2 regions of the Fictibacillus sp. EA-CB0309 genome follow, and region 1 is predicted to be linked to the other one. Evidence: riboswitches for the same ligand, from Rfam matches in the RefSeq annotation. Region 1 holds a riboswitch; the other holds the start of a gene.

Region 1 (7,906 bases):
GCAGGTTATCGAAAAGCTCAACTGATTGATGTCCGTGAACCTGAAGAATTTAAAAAGGGACACATCTTAGGAGCTCGCAACATTCCCTTATCTCAAATGAGGCAAAGATTGAAGGAAGTTCGTAACGACCAGCCTGTTTACTTATATTGCGAGAGCGGATTCAGAAGCGCTCGTGCAGCCAACTTTCTTAAAAGAAAAAGTACGGCCAACTCCATCATTTACAAGGCGGCTTCCGCAAATGGACAGGCCGTGTAAAATCAAATTAACACATACAAAAGCAGCCCGAAAAAATCGGGCTGCTTTTTTTGTACTTTTATACTTGTTTGCTGTACTTTAAGATTGGTTTTCTAGCAGCTGTTGCTTCATCCAATCTTCTTACAACTGTTGTATGAGGAGCTTCTTGAACCATTTCTGGTGTTTCTTCTGCTTCTTTCGAGATCTGAATCATCTTTTCGATAAATTCATCAAGTGTTTCTTTTGACTCTGTCTCAGTCGGCTCGATCATAATGGCTTCTTCCACACTTAATGGGAAGTAGATCGTTGGCGGGTGATAGCCAAAGTCTAAAAGACGTTTTGCAATATCGAGTGTTCTTACACCTAACTTCTTCTGACGGCGTCCTGATAATACGAACTCATGCTTACAGTGCTGTGTAAAAGGAAGATCGAAATGAGGCTCAAGTCGGCGCATCATATAGTTTGCGTTCAATACTGCATTTTCAGACACTTGGTGCAATCCATCAGGACCCATCGTCATGATATAAGTAAACGCACGAACGTTAATTCCGAAGTTACCATAGAAAGGTTTTACCCGACCGATTGATTGTGGGCGATTGTACTCAAACTTATAAACATCTTTTTCTTTAACAAGTACTGGTTTTGGCAAGAAAGGAATCAGATCCGCTTTCACTCCTACTGGCCCTGATCCAGGTCCGCCACCGCCATGTGGTCCTGTAAATGTTTTATGCAAATTCAAGTGAACAACGTCAAAGCCCATATCTCCAGGTCTAGCAAAACCTAAGATTGCGTTTGCATTCGCGCCGTCATAGTAAAGCTTTCCACCAGCTTCATGGACAATTTTTGCCATCTCTAAAATATGTTCTTCAAAAAGTCCTAGTGTATTTGGATTCGTAAGCATAAGAGCCGCAACATCTTGATCGACTACTCGTTTTAAATCATCAAGATCAACAAGACCGCGCTCGTCAGATTTTACAGTAATGGATTCAAACCCGGCTACGGTCGCCGATGCTGGGTTCGTTCCGTGTGCTGAATCTGGAACGATAACTTTTGTTCGATTGAAGTCTCCGTTCGCTTCATGATAAGCACGGATCATCATAAGACCTGTCCACTCACCATGTGCACCAGCTGCCGGCTGCAGAGTTACTTCGTCCATACCCGTAATCTCAGCCAGAGATGTTTGAAGACGGTACATCATTTCCATCGCACCTTGAACAGTTTCTTCTTCTTGAAGCGGATGGATATTTGCAAATCCAGGGAAACGTGCTACATCTTCATTGATCTTCGGATTATATTTCATCGTACATGAACCAAGCGGATAAAAACCTGAATCAACTCCATGGTTACGATTGGATAATGCTGTATAGTGGCGAACAATTTGCAGCTCAGACACTTCAGGAAGGTCAGCTTCTTCCGTACGCAAATAATCGGAAGGAATGATTGACTCTACATTTATTTCTGGAACGTCAAGTTCAGGAATGCTGTACCCCACTCGACCTGGTTTGGACAATTCAAAAATTAATGACTGATGTTCTGTACGCATGCTAATCCCTCCAATACATTTGCAAGCTGATCGATCTCTTCTTTTGTTCGCATTTCCGTAACGGCTAAAAGCATATGGTTCTTAAGTTCTGAATACGAAAGACCCAAATCATAACCGCCGATGATGCCAGATTCTAATAGTTTTGCGTTCACTTCTTTAGCTGTACACTTTAACTCAATAACAAACTCGTTAAAGAACGGCCCTGTGAAGGCTGTTTTGAAGCCTTTTTCTTCAAGTACTTTTTTGCATAGTGTGCTTTTTGGATATTTTGGTGAGCCACTTCTTTAACACCTTGCTTACCTAGAGCAGTCATGGCAATGGATGCAGCAAGAGCATTTAGCGCTTGGTTTGAACAGATGTTACTTGTCGCTTTATCACGTCTGATATGCTGTTCTCTCGCTTGAAGCGTTAATACAAAACCGCGCTTCCCGTCTTCATCGAGAGTTTGACCAACTAAACGTCCAGGTACTTTACGCATTAACTTGGTTGTTACAGCAAAATATCCACAGTGAGGTCCACCAAAGCCTTGTGCGATTCCAAAAGGCTGTGCATCACCTACAACGATATCTGCCCCAAACTTCCCAGGGGAGTTAGTGCGCCTAAAGCTAACGGATTTGAAGAAACAACAAACATCCCTTTTGCTCCATGAACGATTTCTTCAATCTCTTTTAACGGTTCGATCTGACCGAAGAAGTTTGGATATTGCACGATCACACATGCCGTTTCTTCATCCACCTCAGCACGCAAGGCGTTGAGTGACGTCATTCCGTCTTCCATTTCAACTTCAACCACTTCTAAATGCTGTCCTTTAGCATATGTCTTCAGAACATCACGAGATTCTGGATGAACGGACTTGGAAACAACGATCTTCTTTCTGCGCGTTTGCGCTGCTGACAATAGACCTGCTTCAGCAAGTGAAGTTCCGCCATCATACATGGAAGAGTTAGCAACATCCATACCTGTTAATTCACAGATCATCGTTTGAAACTCGAAGATCGCTTGAAGTTCACCTTGAGAAATCTCAGGTTGGTAAGGTGTATATGCTGTGTAAAACTCAGAACGCAGAAGCATATGGTTAACGATTGATGGAGTGTAATGATCGTAAACTCCTGCTCCTAGGAATGATGCATATTCTTTTGTATTTTTGTTTAACGCAGCCAATCGGCCCATTTCCTTAACTAGCTCAGGTTCAGACAATGCTTCCTCAATTTGTAAGCGTCCTTTAAAACGAACTTCTTCTGGAATATCCTGAAAAAGATCTTCTGTCGTTTCAATTCCAATCGTTTCAAGCATTTCCTTTTATCTTGGTCTGTCATTGGCAAATAGCGGAACGTCATGGTTTCTCCTCCTTAAGAACTCTATTTTCCTCGTTTATAAAATGGTGAAGTGACTACTTTTGCTTTTAAGCGCTTTTGGCGAATCTGTACTTCGACTTCGGTACCAAGCTCTGTATACTCTTTTTCGAGCAAAGCAAGGCCTAGATTCTTCTTCAGTGTTGGCGATTGTGTACCGGTAGTAACTTCACCGATCTTCACATCACCTTTGTATACTTCATAATGAGAACGCGGGATACCTTTATCGATCATTTCAATGCCGACAAGCTTCCTTGGTGCCCCATTCTTCTTTTGTTCTGCCAGTACTTCTTTTCCGATAAAATCTTCTTCTTTATCTGTTTTTACAGCGAATCCGATTCCTGCTTCTATTGGAGTGATCTCTTTTGTAAGTTCTTGACCGTATAGAGCGAGCTTAGCTTCAAAACGAAGCGTGTCACGCGCACCAAGTCCTGCTGGAAGCAAACCATCTTCACTGCCAGCTTCAAGAATGGATCTCCACAATTTTTCAGCATGTTCAGTTTTCAAATAAATCTCAAACCCGTCTTCACCTGTGTAGCCTGTTCGAGAAACAAGAGCAGATATTCCAGCTAATGAAACATCTTCTTTAAAACGGAAGAATCCGATCTCAGAAAGGTTTGTATCCGTAAGCTTTTGTAAAATTTCTTCTGCTTGTGGTCCTTGAATAGCGAGTTGCGCATATTCAGGAGACACATTCACAAGTTCTACACCTTCAGGCTTTTTGCTCATAAGCCATTCGAAATCTTTTTCAATATTTGAGGCATTCACAACGAGCAAGTAATCGTTATCATTTCTTTTATAAATTAAAAGGTCATCTACTGTACCGCCGTTTTCATAGCACATAGCCGTATATTGCGCTTGGCCGTTTTGAAGTTTGGAAACATCATTTGTCATCGTATATTGCAAGAACGATAATGCGTTAGGTCCTCTTACATCAAATTCTCCCATGTGAGATACATCGAATAGACCTGCTTTTGTTCTTACAGCCTCGTGTTCCTCTTTGATACTTGAGAACTGAACAGGCAATTCCCAACCACCAAAATCAATTACTTTTCCACCGTGTTCTTTGTATGTTTCGAATAGCGGTGTTCGTAACAATGTAGCCATGTGAATTCCTCCTTTTTCATACTTAAAAATTTTCGGACTTTTCTGGACAAAAAAAGGACAGAAAGACCCCTTCAAAATGGGATCCTCTGTCCTGCAACCTGTAAGTTTCTCAGTATAGCTTCCTGAGTTTCTTCGTTGGTGGCTTTCATCTATTAAAAAGCACTCTCCAGAGATGCGTCTAGCAAGAGTCTTTTTGCCTGAGAGTTTCACAATTGTTTGCTCCTTCGGCGCTGCTAACGCAGTCTCTCCTCTTACTTTCATTCGCGAGTATGTTATTGTCCAAGGTCGCACATACTATTACTATGTTTACTACATTATTATCCTATCATTTTTACAAATGGAATGGCAACGAACTTTTTTAAAGAAAGGAAATCCGTTATGAAAATCGACGTTCAGTTTCAGCAAGATTGGCATGATGACTTTTTTAAGCGTGTGGAAGAAGATGGACCTTGGGCCAATTGGGATATGTATAACTTGGCGCTCGAGGCAGAGAATCATTTGGCAATTCCTGATTTTCTAGGACTTCAAGCTCCGAACCATCTCCCACAGATGACTTTTTTGCCACATCAGCTGGACGTTGCAACAACCGTTATTGAACAAATGAACGGAAAAGCAATATTAGCAGATGAGGTTGGGCTAGGGAAAACGATAGAAGCAGGATTAATTCTCAAAGAATATATGATTCGTCGTTTAGCGAAAAAGATTCTGATTCTTGTTCCCGCATCACTTGTTATTCAGTGGACAAACGAATTGAATCAAAAGTTCTTTATCCCTGCTATTGCACAGAAAAAGCTTACGTCTGGGAACAATGCGACGTTGTTGTATCTTCTATTGATACTGCCAAGCGCGCTCCCCACCGTGATATCGTGCTAAATCAGGATTATGATCTCGTTATTATAGATGAAGCACACAAACTCAAAAACAAAAAAACAAAAAACTATGAATTTGTACAGTTGTTAAAAAAGAAGTTCTGTTTATTGTTAACCGCTACTCCTGTACAAAATAGAGTTGAGGAGATTTTTAATCTTGTATCTCTATTGAAACCAGGACACCTCGGAAACAGAGAGAACTTTGATAAAGACTTTAAAGAAGATAAGTATTCCCTTAAGAATGAAGAGAAGTTAAAGCAACTTGTTAACAAAGTAATGGTACGTAACAGACGTGAAGAAACCGGTCTAAAATGGCCGAAACGCCTTGTTAAAACCATACCTATTACATTATCAAAAACCGAACGTGATCTATATGATGAAATTTCAAAACTGAAACGAGACCCATACTTTGATCGAAGTAAGTTCTCAATCGTTACATTGCAGCGTGAAGCATGCAGTTCTCGAGAAGCTGTATTTTTAACACTTAAAAACATGTTGCAAAAAGAGGTACCTTCGACGTTGATGGAGAACCGGATCGTTGACTTAATGAAAAAAATCGAAATGGTCGACCAAAATTCCAAAGCTCTAAAAGCATTGGAACTCATCCAATCGATCGATTCCAAGGTCATTATTTTTACAGAGTATCGCGCTACTCAATTGTACTTACAGTGGTTTTTACAGCAGCACGGCATCTCTTCAGTACCTTTTAGGGGCGGGTTTAAAAGAAGCAAAAAGGATTGGATGACCCACCTCTTTAGAACACGCGCTCAAGTGTTAATCGCAACTGAAGCAGGGGGAGAAGGAATTAACCTTCAATTCTGTCAGCATATTATCAACTATGATCTACCATGGAACCCGATGCGGATCGAACAGCGAATCGGACGTATCCACCGTATTGGCCAGCAAGGGGATGTTCATATCTACAACTTTGCAACTCAAAACACAATAGAGGAACATATCTTAAATCTGCTATACAACAAAATTAACCTATTTGAAAGTGTTATTGGAGAGCTCGATGAGATTTTAACAAAATTTGAGATCAAGAACATAGAGCGACATATAGCAGACATCATGAACACGTCTGATAGTGAAGGTGAGATCCGAGTGAAGATGGATAATCTTGCTTCCTTAATCAACTTGGATGGCGGGATCAAGCAGAAAGGATGGGAAGAGCATGCAGCAGCACGAGATACATCGCTTTCTTGAACGATATTTTGATGCAAATGAATGCCGGATTCTTGAAAAAAACTTTAGTTATATGAAAGTCCAATTGACCACAGAACTGGACAAAGTCTTAATGAATCGCCCGTTCTACTGGCATTATCTTGAGAAAACCGGTGGTACACCAAATCCGATGACGTTAACACTTGTAACAGGACAACAGCAAGCACCTGATGGAAAAGGCGAGTTTATCCATTTTGGGTCACCACGACTTCACCAAATCTTTGGATCGACGAAGAAACTCGCGTCTTTTATTCGGCTGTATGAATCTGTCCCACAACAAGGAGCACAAGTACCGCTGCAACCATGGCTCTGCCTAAATGTTAAAGTCACCTATCAATGTGATCAAAAGAAAGACCGAGTACTTTCTTATGGTATTCAATTGATTAATGGAACAATTGAAGATCAATTTCATCAGCGTCTTCAAAAAATGTTATTAACGAAAAGGATTCCGGATTTTTGTTATACACTTTCTCCATTTATTAAGCCTCAGAGTGCAATCAAACGATTGGAGAACAAAATCCAAGAAGTGATTGATGCAGATAACCACACGTGGGCAGAGGATGCGAGAAGCCGTTGGAAAGAAGATCAGGATTTATTGGAGAGCTTTTATGAGGATTCTCTCACGAAGCCAGAAGCGTATCACGTAGAAAAAGAAGCACTCCGTACGCAGTACGAGCCGAAAATTATCGTAGAGATCATAAACGGGGGCTCTTTTACCTTTCATGATGTCTGTTTTCGCAAACTTTGTTGCAGTGTCACACCTTCCCGCCTGACCCGCAGGAGTCTCGCACCTTCCACTACAAACAAGTGTTCAAAGAAGACAATAAAAAAAAGGAAAAGCAACAATCCTTTAAAAAACAGACTTCATAATACAATGTAAATAAGAGCCAGGTTCTGTACCCGGCTCTTCCTTTTTCCAGCCAATCCCTATTTTCTTCTTTTTTACGAAATGCTAACCCAAGCGCCATTGGAACAACACCAAACAAATAAGTGAGTATTGGCTCTCTTTTATTTTTTTAGAAATTCGCCTTTCCTTTCTTACGGCTTTTGGTTCATCCAAATATTTAACAATTTTTTGTGTAAGAATTTTAATAACGTCTGTACCTGCAGCCATTGACAAAACTCCTTTTGATTACATTCACTTCTTAGTTTTGTCTAATTGCTCCATATTTAAACGATTTAACTTCTCTAGAATTTCATGACACACTTCTTCAGTAGTGAAATGATCAGTGACGATCTCAATATCACTTCTTTCATAATGCTTACTTCTCTCATCAAAAAGCGCCTGTACTTCCTCTTTCGTTCGAGTTAATAATAAAGGTCTTTTATTTCTTTCGTCTTCTTTCATCAGCCTATTCCACAGAACCGGAAAACTTGTCTTTAAGTAGATGACGATCCCTTTACTTTTCATGTAGGACAGATTTTCTTCCCTTACGACTGCCCCGCCTCCAGTCATCACTACAGCATGCTCGAGCGGCAGTTGTCGAATGGCAAGTGATTCATAATTTCGGAACGCTTCTTCACCTTCGTTGTGAAAGATTTCCTTTATGGTCTTCCCTCTAAGTTTTTCAACGGTC
Region 2 (7,906 bases), 1.4 Mb from region 1:
TGAAACAAAAGAGAAATACAAAAAAGCGCTGTTTAAGGATCCATTATCCGTAAAAAGTGCATCTACTGCTGTGAATGAAGAAACATTTACAGATGGTACGGCTGCAATGGTCATAAAGAAAGAGAAAACCGCTTCACCTATACGAACTTTGCTGGAAACTCGAATGGGAGTCTAAGTCCGATTAATTCGCCTCTTTTCTTATCGGTTGATTATGTGAACACCCACGCAGGTTGGGGCGGAAATCCATACATCTTATCAGAACTTGACAATGAAGAAGCTGGTTTTTGGTTGTTTGTAGACGAATTACCCGTGCTTGATAACGATATGCTTATGCTCCTAAGCTGGAATGAAAGTGAACTTTATCAATATGAAAGGTCAATCGTCGAATTAGATACACAATCAAAATATACACCCGGTGATTTATCTGAAACGATAGAATTAGAATCTGGTTTTGAAGTCAAACAAAAATTAATTGATGCTGAATTGAATGAGAACTATATTCAGGATATTCGAATCGGCTACTCTATTAAAAGACAAAATGAACCACATGTTTATTTCTTGGAACCAAAATGGTTCATTAAGTATGAAAATCAAGGATGGTCATCACTATTTAAGACAGACAGAGAGGAAGGGTTTTAATTGGATTGGAAGAAAACAAAAAGCATTTTTATCCTTACCTTCCTCGTTTTAAATTTGTTTTTAGGCTACCAGCTGTACAAAAAAATGATATCAATAACATTGCACCTCTCTCTCAGCAGCCTTTAGAGGAAGTACTTGCTATCAATGGAATTGATTATAAAGATAAGATCCCAAAGTATAAATCGGATCAAACGCTTATTAGTGCCCAAAGATACACGTTCTCTGATGAAGAAAAGGCTATAAAATCAAAAGATATATCACTAGATAAAGAAAGCAGCACCAACATAACTTTGCATTACACGTTAAAAAAACCACTAGATCTTCCAAAAAAGATACAAATGATCTGGTTGATTCGCTATCAAAGTTTTTAGAAGATCATGTTTCTCGAGGGAAAGACTATGCCTTTTTTCAATGGGACAAAAAAACAATATCATTTGGTTTAATCAAATCTACTTAACGAAACCAATCTTTTATAATGCAAGTAACTTCGAAAAACCGAAAGAACCTACACTTGATTTTGAAGCACCAAACGGGATGATTAAATTTTATCTTGATGATAAAGGAAGATTGACAAAGTTTACACAAACCTATCTGAATATTATGCGACAAGGTGCTCCACAAGAAATTATTGAGCCTGACAGAGCTTTAGGCAGGCTCTTTGAAACAGATAAATTAAATAAGGGCGACAAAGTAAAAGACATTCAATTGGGGTACTACAGTCTTGTAGGTGTAGGGGATCTTCAAGTGTACGCTCCTACGTGGTTCATAGAAACAGAGGTCGGACAGTATTTAGTTAATGCAACTGACAGTTCCATTCAGGTTTTATCGGGAGAAGAAGAGTAGAAAGGAACATGCGGTTATGAGTTTAAAATTTAGCGTTCTCGCTAGCGGCAGTTCGGGGAATGCCGTTTACGTTGAAACCGAACAAACACGCCTGCTTGTTGATGCAGGGTTAAGTGCGAAACAGATTCAAATTCTTTTTGAAAAAGCGGCTTGTGGTGAAGTGGGCGATATTGATGGCATTCTCGTCACTCATGAACATAGCGATCACATAAGAGGACTCGGCGTGCTTGCTCGTAAATTTAAACTTCCAATCTACGCGAACAAAAACACGTGGAATGCTATGAACGGGTTAATTGGTGAAGTGGCAACAGAGCAAAAATTCGAGTTTGAGATGGAAAGCGTTAAAACGTTCAACGACCTTGAAGTAGAGTCGTTTGGCGTATCACATGATGCAGCTGAACCGATGTTCTATGTGTTTCATCACAACGGCAGAAAGCTGGCCCTCATGACAGATACAGGCTATGTGAGTGACCGAATGAAAGGGATTATCCGTGATAGCCATTCGCTTGTGATCGAGTCCAATCACGATATCAATATGCTCATGATGGGAAGATATCCTTGGAATATTAAACGACGTATTCTAGGAGATCATGGTCATATTTCAAACGAAGATTGCGGGCATGCTCTTGCAGATGTCATTGGAGATGGAACGAAGCACATTTATCTTGCGCATCTAAGTAAAGACAACAACATGAAAGATATTGCTCGCTTAGCGGTCGAACAAACGTTAAAAACGTATGATATCACGGCTGGTGAACAAATCATTCTTCATGATACAGACGCAAGTCAGCCTACTAAGCTCGCCTTGGTATAAATACTTACTTGTTTAAAGTAAACCGTTTCCGGAAATAACAATAAGTGTGGGAAATTATGAAAAATAACCCAAAATGTCCATAATTTCAGGACTAATTGCTTATACTAGGTTATGAATTCGTACACTTCATTGTTGAAAGGAACGGTGATGAGCAAAATGGGATATTATGATGACGATTATGAATCCTCATCTCGACAAAAAGGAAACCGCGGAGGAAAGTTTCTACCAGCTTTGCTAGGAGCGATTCTAGGTGGTTTGCTTGTTTTATTTACAGTACCTGCACTAGGAGGAGCTGGTCTCTTGCCGGATAATCTGTATCCTCCGAATGAAGAGGAAAACGGCTTAGGCACTGACGAAAATGCGGTTGAGAGAAACGTTGATGTTGATCTTACTACAAATGTAACAGATGCTGTAGATAAAGCTTCTGGTGCCGTGGTGGAGGTCGTTAACATTCAACAGACGGACTTCTGGAGCCAGCAGCCAGCGGGTACAGGATCAGGTGTTATTTATAAAAAAGAAGGCAACAAAGCGTACGTCGTAACAAACCATCACGTTGTTGAAGATGCGAATCAGATTGAAATCACATTAAGCAACGGTTCAAAATTAAAAGGAACGCTTCGCGGTTCAGATCCTCTGATGGATTTGGCTGTTGTTGAAATTGATGGCAGCAAAGTAGACAGTGTCGCTGAATTTGGGGTATCGGGTGACCTTAAACGCGGAGAACCTGCGATTGCAATCGGTAATCCGTTAGGAAACTTCCCTGGCTCTGTTACACAAGGGATCGTATCAAGTGCTGACCGCTCTATTCCCATTGATCTTGATCAAGACGGCAATCCTGATTGGCAAGCAGAAGTTATTCAGACCGATGCAGCCATTAATCCAGGTAACAGCGGTGGAGCGTTAATTAATATTGCGGGTCAGGTGATCGGCATTAACTCTTCTAAGATTGCTCAGAATGAAGTAGAGGGAATTGGATTCGCTATTCCTTCAGATGTAGCAAAACCAATTATCGAAGACCTTGAGAAATATGGTGAGACGAGAAGACCATTCTTGGGTGTTAACATCATTCCGCTTTCTCAAGTGAATACGTATCAGCGTGAACAAACGCTTAAGATTCCAAACAGTGTCAAAGATGGTGTCGTTGTAATGGAAATCACGCCAGCTTCTCCAGCGGCTCGAGCGGGAATGAAGGAAATGGATGTTATTACGGAGATGGGTGGAGAGAAGATTAAGGATCCAGTCGCTCTTCGTAAGTTCCTTTACACGAAAGCTAAAATTGGTGATGAAGTCGATGTAACGTTCTATCGTGATGGTAAGAAACAGACCGTCAAAGTTGAGTTGAGCGGTGGAAGACAAACGCAATAAATGTGATGAACAGGGGGCTTATGGTTTCCCTGTTTTTTTGTTTTGTTAGGCTTCGATGTCTTTGAAAGAGGTTGATTTCCGTTCCAGGCTGCTCGCTTTCCGCGGGGCAGTCGGTGAGCCCTTGCCGCTATGCGCCCTAAAGGGTCTCACCTGACCGCTTGTCCCGCAGGAGTCTCGCACCTTGCACTACAATCAACTTGGCAAAGAAGAGAATGAATAATAAAATCTTAAAGCAACACCCTGTTAGAGAAGAGTTTTTATTTCTACTACTTTGATGCTTTGTACTGATTTTTGGTTCAAGGTGTTTGCTTCTGGTTGTTTCATAAAACTGTTAAGCGGTTTGCATGTTACGAGGAGTGTTTAAAGTTGTTGAAGTTGGCTCCACATGTGGACAACTTTATTTGAAGGAGATTGTTTACACACAGACGTAAGTTCATTAGTGTAAGAAGAAGCATTGTGGATAAGTAAGGAGTGAAGATTTTGATAATTATTTGCTGTAAAGAGCATGCAGAGCTTGCGATTGACATCATTGTGGATGAATTTGAAACACCGCCTGTTGTGGAGTTACTAACAGAAAATAGTGAGTTATCAACAGGTTGTGAATACTGCAGCAACGACGGTACATATAAAGTATCGAACATATGAACGCCTACAATATATGGCCTTAAATGTGCATATGTGGATAAGTTCTGGGGATAACTTATTTGAAAGGAAGTTTTCAACAAGTGAATATATCAATCGTATCGGTAGGAAAGTTAAAAGAAAAATACTTGAAGTTAGGTATTGATGAATACTTAAAAAGACTAGGGCCGTATGCCAAAGTTGAAATTATAGAAGTTCCTGATGAAAAAGCACCTGAAACTTTAAGTGATCAAGAGATGATCATGGTTAAAAATGCTGAAGGTGAAAGGATTTTAGCAAAGATCGGGCAAGATGTGCATGTCATTGCAATGGCGATTGAAGGAAAGGCCGTTTCATCGGAAGACTTGGCTAAAAATTTGGATCAGCTTGCAACCTATGGGAAAAGCAAAGTAGCCTTCGTCATTGGAGGATCGTTGGGGTTAAGTGACGCTGTTATGAAGCGCGCGAATGAGAAGATTTCGTTTGGAAAGATCACTTATCCGCATCAATTGATGAAACTTGTTCTTGTTGAGCAGATTTATCGGGCTTTTCGGATTAATCGGGGAGAACCGTATCATAAGTAAATGATGCATGGCTTTTAATCTACACTGGGTTAACATTTGACAAAACCCAAAATCCATAATAGTATTAAAAACTATTCAGAACTACTTAAATTTAATAGATAGCAAGCTATGATTGCTGTGGGTCGTACTACAGCAGGAGCAGCTTCTGGAGAGACCGCTTGTTAAGCGGCGCCGAAGGGTTCACAATCTCAGGCAAACGGACAGAAGAGTATTGAATTTTGACATTGTTGTGCCTGTTATTTATAGCGCATTGAATGCTTTTTTCATATTCTAATGTACAAGAGATTGGAGAATTTTCCAGTCTCTTTTTTTCGTTTGATTTGCATCTTAGAAGGAGGATTCATACGTGTCACAGCAAGAGTTGAAGAGGGATTTGGCTAACCGTCATGTGCAGCTGATTGCCATTGGCGGAACAATTGGTACGGGGTTATTTTTAGGTTCAGGAAAAGCGATTCAGCTTGCCGGGCCGTCTGTTATATTTGCTTATTTAATCGTTGGGATCGCGTTGTTTTTCATGATGAGAGCGCTAGGGGAACTGCTGCTTTCGAACGCAGGTTATGAGTCGTTTACCGATATTGCAGAGGACTATCTTGGTCCGCGAGCTGCTTTCATCACAGGCTGGACGTATTGGTTCTGCTGGATCATGACAGCAATGGCCGATGTGATTGCTGTCGGTGTTTACGTGCAATATTGGTTTGACATACCGCAGTGGGTTCCGGCGATTGTCAGTTTGCTTCTTTTACTTGGGCTCAACCTTTTAACAGTTAAGCTTTTCGGGGAATTGGAGTTTTGGTTTGCTCTAATCAAGGTGGTTACGATTCTCGCGTTAATTGTAATTGGGGTTGTTTTACTAGTGATAGGTTATCAGACTGATGCGGGAACCGTCTCAATGAACAATCTGTGGAACCATGGAGGTCTGTTTCCCAATGGGATGACCGGATTCTTACTATCGTTCCAGATGGTTGTGTTCGCGTTTGTGGGAGTGGAATTGGTCGGTGTGGCGGCAGCAGAAACGTCTGATCCTAGAAAAAATATTCCGTCTGCGATCAATAAGATTCCACTTCGAATTCTGTTTTTCTACGTTGCCGCATTGATTGTGCTCCTTTGCATCAATCCCTGGACTCAATTAAACGCAGCGGAAAGTCCGTTCGTTAAAACGTTCAGCTTAATAGGGATTCCGCTTGCGGCTGGAATTATTAATTTCGTTGTCCTGACATCCGCGGCATCTGCGTGTAACAGCGGATTGTTTTCGACTAGCCGCATCCTGTTTACGTTGAGCAAGAGTGAACAGGCTCCTCAATCTTTTAAGAAACTGACTAAAAATCATGTGCCTGGAAACGCGCTATGGGTATCTGCTTTTGTCGTTTCAGTAGGAGCGCTCCTGAGCAAACTGGTTCCGGAGCAGGCTTTTGGCATTGTAACCACGATCAGTGCCATTTGTTTTATCTGGGTGTGGAGCGTCATCTTAATTAGTCATATCAAATATTGTAAAAATCGTTCGGATCTGCACAAAAAGTCAGCATTTAAAGCACCTTTTGCTCCGTTCATTAACTATGTGGTTCTAGCGCTATTCGGGCTGATCCTGATTGTGTTGCTCGTTGCAGATGCTACTCGTCCAGCGTTATTGCTGACACCTTTGTGGTTTATTTTATTATTTATACTGTATTCGTCCAAAAATTCAACGAAACGGCTGCGTGAAGTGGACATCGATCTAAAATAGGTTCACGGCCCTTATTTTTAGAGCATAGGATAGCTGTAAATTACGAAAAAATAGGTGATCCGATGAAAGAGCCTTCCGTTGTTTACAGTGAAATTCCTTTTATAGCAAGCTATGAAAACACATTGAGTCAGAATGAATGCCAACAATTGATGGATATGGCTAAAGAAAATCTAAAGCCGTCGACGGTCGTAGGGGCGTCAAACACACGAAAGTCAGATCAAGCGTGGCTTCCTCATCATTTAAATGAAACGGTTCAACAAATAACAGAACGCATTTCGTCCATCGTAGGGCAGCCGCTCAGTCATGCAGAACAATTACAAGTTGTTAGGTATCAAGTTGGAGGGAAATTTGATGCCCATTTCGACACATTTAGTCCTTCCACCCAGTTAGGAAGAACGTATTTATCAAATGGGGGACAACGAATCGTTACAGCACTTCTCTATTTAAACTCTGTAACTGATGGAGGAGGAGAAACGTTTTTTCCAGCTTTAAAATTTGAGGTAGCTCCTTCACAAGGGAATATGCTCGTTTTTGAAAATTGCATCAAGCATACAGATCAGCCACACCCACTTTCCTTTCATGGGTCTCGTCCATTAACAGCAGGAGAAAAGTGGATTGCTACTCTGTGGTTTAGAGAAAAGCCACGACATTAATCGAAAACAATTAAGGCCAGAGATTTTGCTAAATCTCTGGCCTTTTCTAGCTTTTTAAAAATAGTATTTTGAAAATCCATCAACTACTCATTTGTTTGTTTAACATCGAAACGATCAGCGTCCATCACTTTTACCCATGCTGCGATAAAGTCGCGAACGAATTTTTCTTTGTTGTCATTTTGTCCATACACTTCAGCTAAAGCACGAAGTTCTGAGTTTGATCCGAAAACAAGGTCAAAGCGGGATGCTGTACGTTTCACTTCGCCTGTCTTACGGTCGCGGCCTTCATATTGGTTGAAGCCCGTTAATTTCCACTCAATGCCCATATCAAGCAAGTTCACGAAAAAGTCGTTCGTTAACGTGCCTACACGGTCCGTGAATACGCCGTGTTTTGTGCCATCATAGTTTGTCCCAAGAACACGCATACCGCCGAGAAGGACTGTCATTTCAGGTGCAGATAGACCGAGTAGCTGAGCTTTGTCTACGAGCATTTCTTCAGGGCTCGTAGAGTATTCTTTCTTCTGATAGTTGCGGAATCCATCAGATACAGGCTCTAACACATCAAATGTATCGGCATCTGTTTGCTCTTGTGTTGCATCACCGCGTCCAGGTGTAAATGGAACCGTTACATCGAAGCCTGCATCTTTTGCTGCTTTTTCAACGGCTG

The links. A riboswitch is a leader RNA that binds a small molecule or an ion and turns the genes downstream of it on or off. The one in region 1 is predicted to bind glycine.
Region 2: linked by a shared signal. The riboswitch ahead of ACEWFH_RS02030 (amino acid permease) and the one ahead of gcvT (glycine cleavage system aminomethyltransferase GcvT) in region 1 are both predicted to bind glycine.

The regions. Positions count from the first base shown of each region.
Region 1 covers NZ_CP169271.1:1,728,165-1,736,070, reverse strand. Annotated here, with positions in the region: partial or broken gene ACEWFH_RS09640 (rhodanese-like domain-containing protein) at 1-266, shown strand, start outside; gene gcvPB (aminomethyl-transferring glycine dehydrogenase subunit GcvPB) at 314-1,777, opposite strand; gene ACEWFH_RS09630 (hypothetical protein) at 1,753-1,929, opposite strand; partial or broken gene gcvPA (aminomethyl-transferring glycine dehydrogenase subunit GcvPA) at 1,947-3,070, opposite strand; gene gcvT (glycine cleavage system aminomethyltransferase GcvT) at 3,136-4,236, opposite strand; glycine riboswitch at 4,412-4,497, opposite strand; partial or broken gene ACEWFH_RS09615 (DEAD/DEAH box helicase) at 4,579-5,495, shown strand; gene ACEWFH_RS09610 (DEAD/DEAH box helicase) at 5,598-6,311, shown strand; partial or broken gene ACEWFH_RS09605 (YqhG family protein) at 6,280-7,044, shown strand; gene ACEWFH_RS09600 (YqzE family protein) at 7,282-7,443, opposite strand; gene ACEWFH_RS09595 (shikimate kinase) at 7,468-7,906, opposite strand, start outside.
Region 2 covers NZ_CP169271.1:324,199-332,104, forward strand. Annotated here, with positions in the region: gene yycH (two-component system activity regulator YycH) at 1-175, shown strand, start outside; gene yycH (two-component system activity regulator YycH) at 214-639, shown strand; gene ACEWFH_RS01995 (hypothetical protein) at 645-1,010, shown strand; gene yycI (two-component system regulatory protein YycI) at 1,051-1,482, shown strand; gene ACEWFH_RS02005 (MBL fold metallo-hydrolase) at 1,499-2,296, shown strand; gene ACEWFH_RS02010 (S1C family serine protease) at 2,453-3,661, shown strand; gene ACEWFH_RS02015 (hypothetical protein) at 3,707-3,841, opposite strand; gene ACEWFH_RS02020 (CxxH/CxxC protein) at 4,142-4,306, shown strand; gene rlmH (23S rRNA (pseudouridine(1915)-N(3))-methyltransferase RlmH) at 4,387-4,866, shown strand; glycine riboswitch at 5,002-5,080, shown strand; gene ACEWFH_RS02030 (amino acid permease) at 5,213-6,586, shown strand; gene ACEWFH_RS02035 (prolyl hydroxylase family protein) at 6,649-7,239, shown strand; gene katG (catalase/peroxidase HPI) at 7,323-7,906, opposite strand, start outside.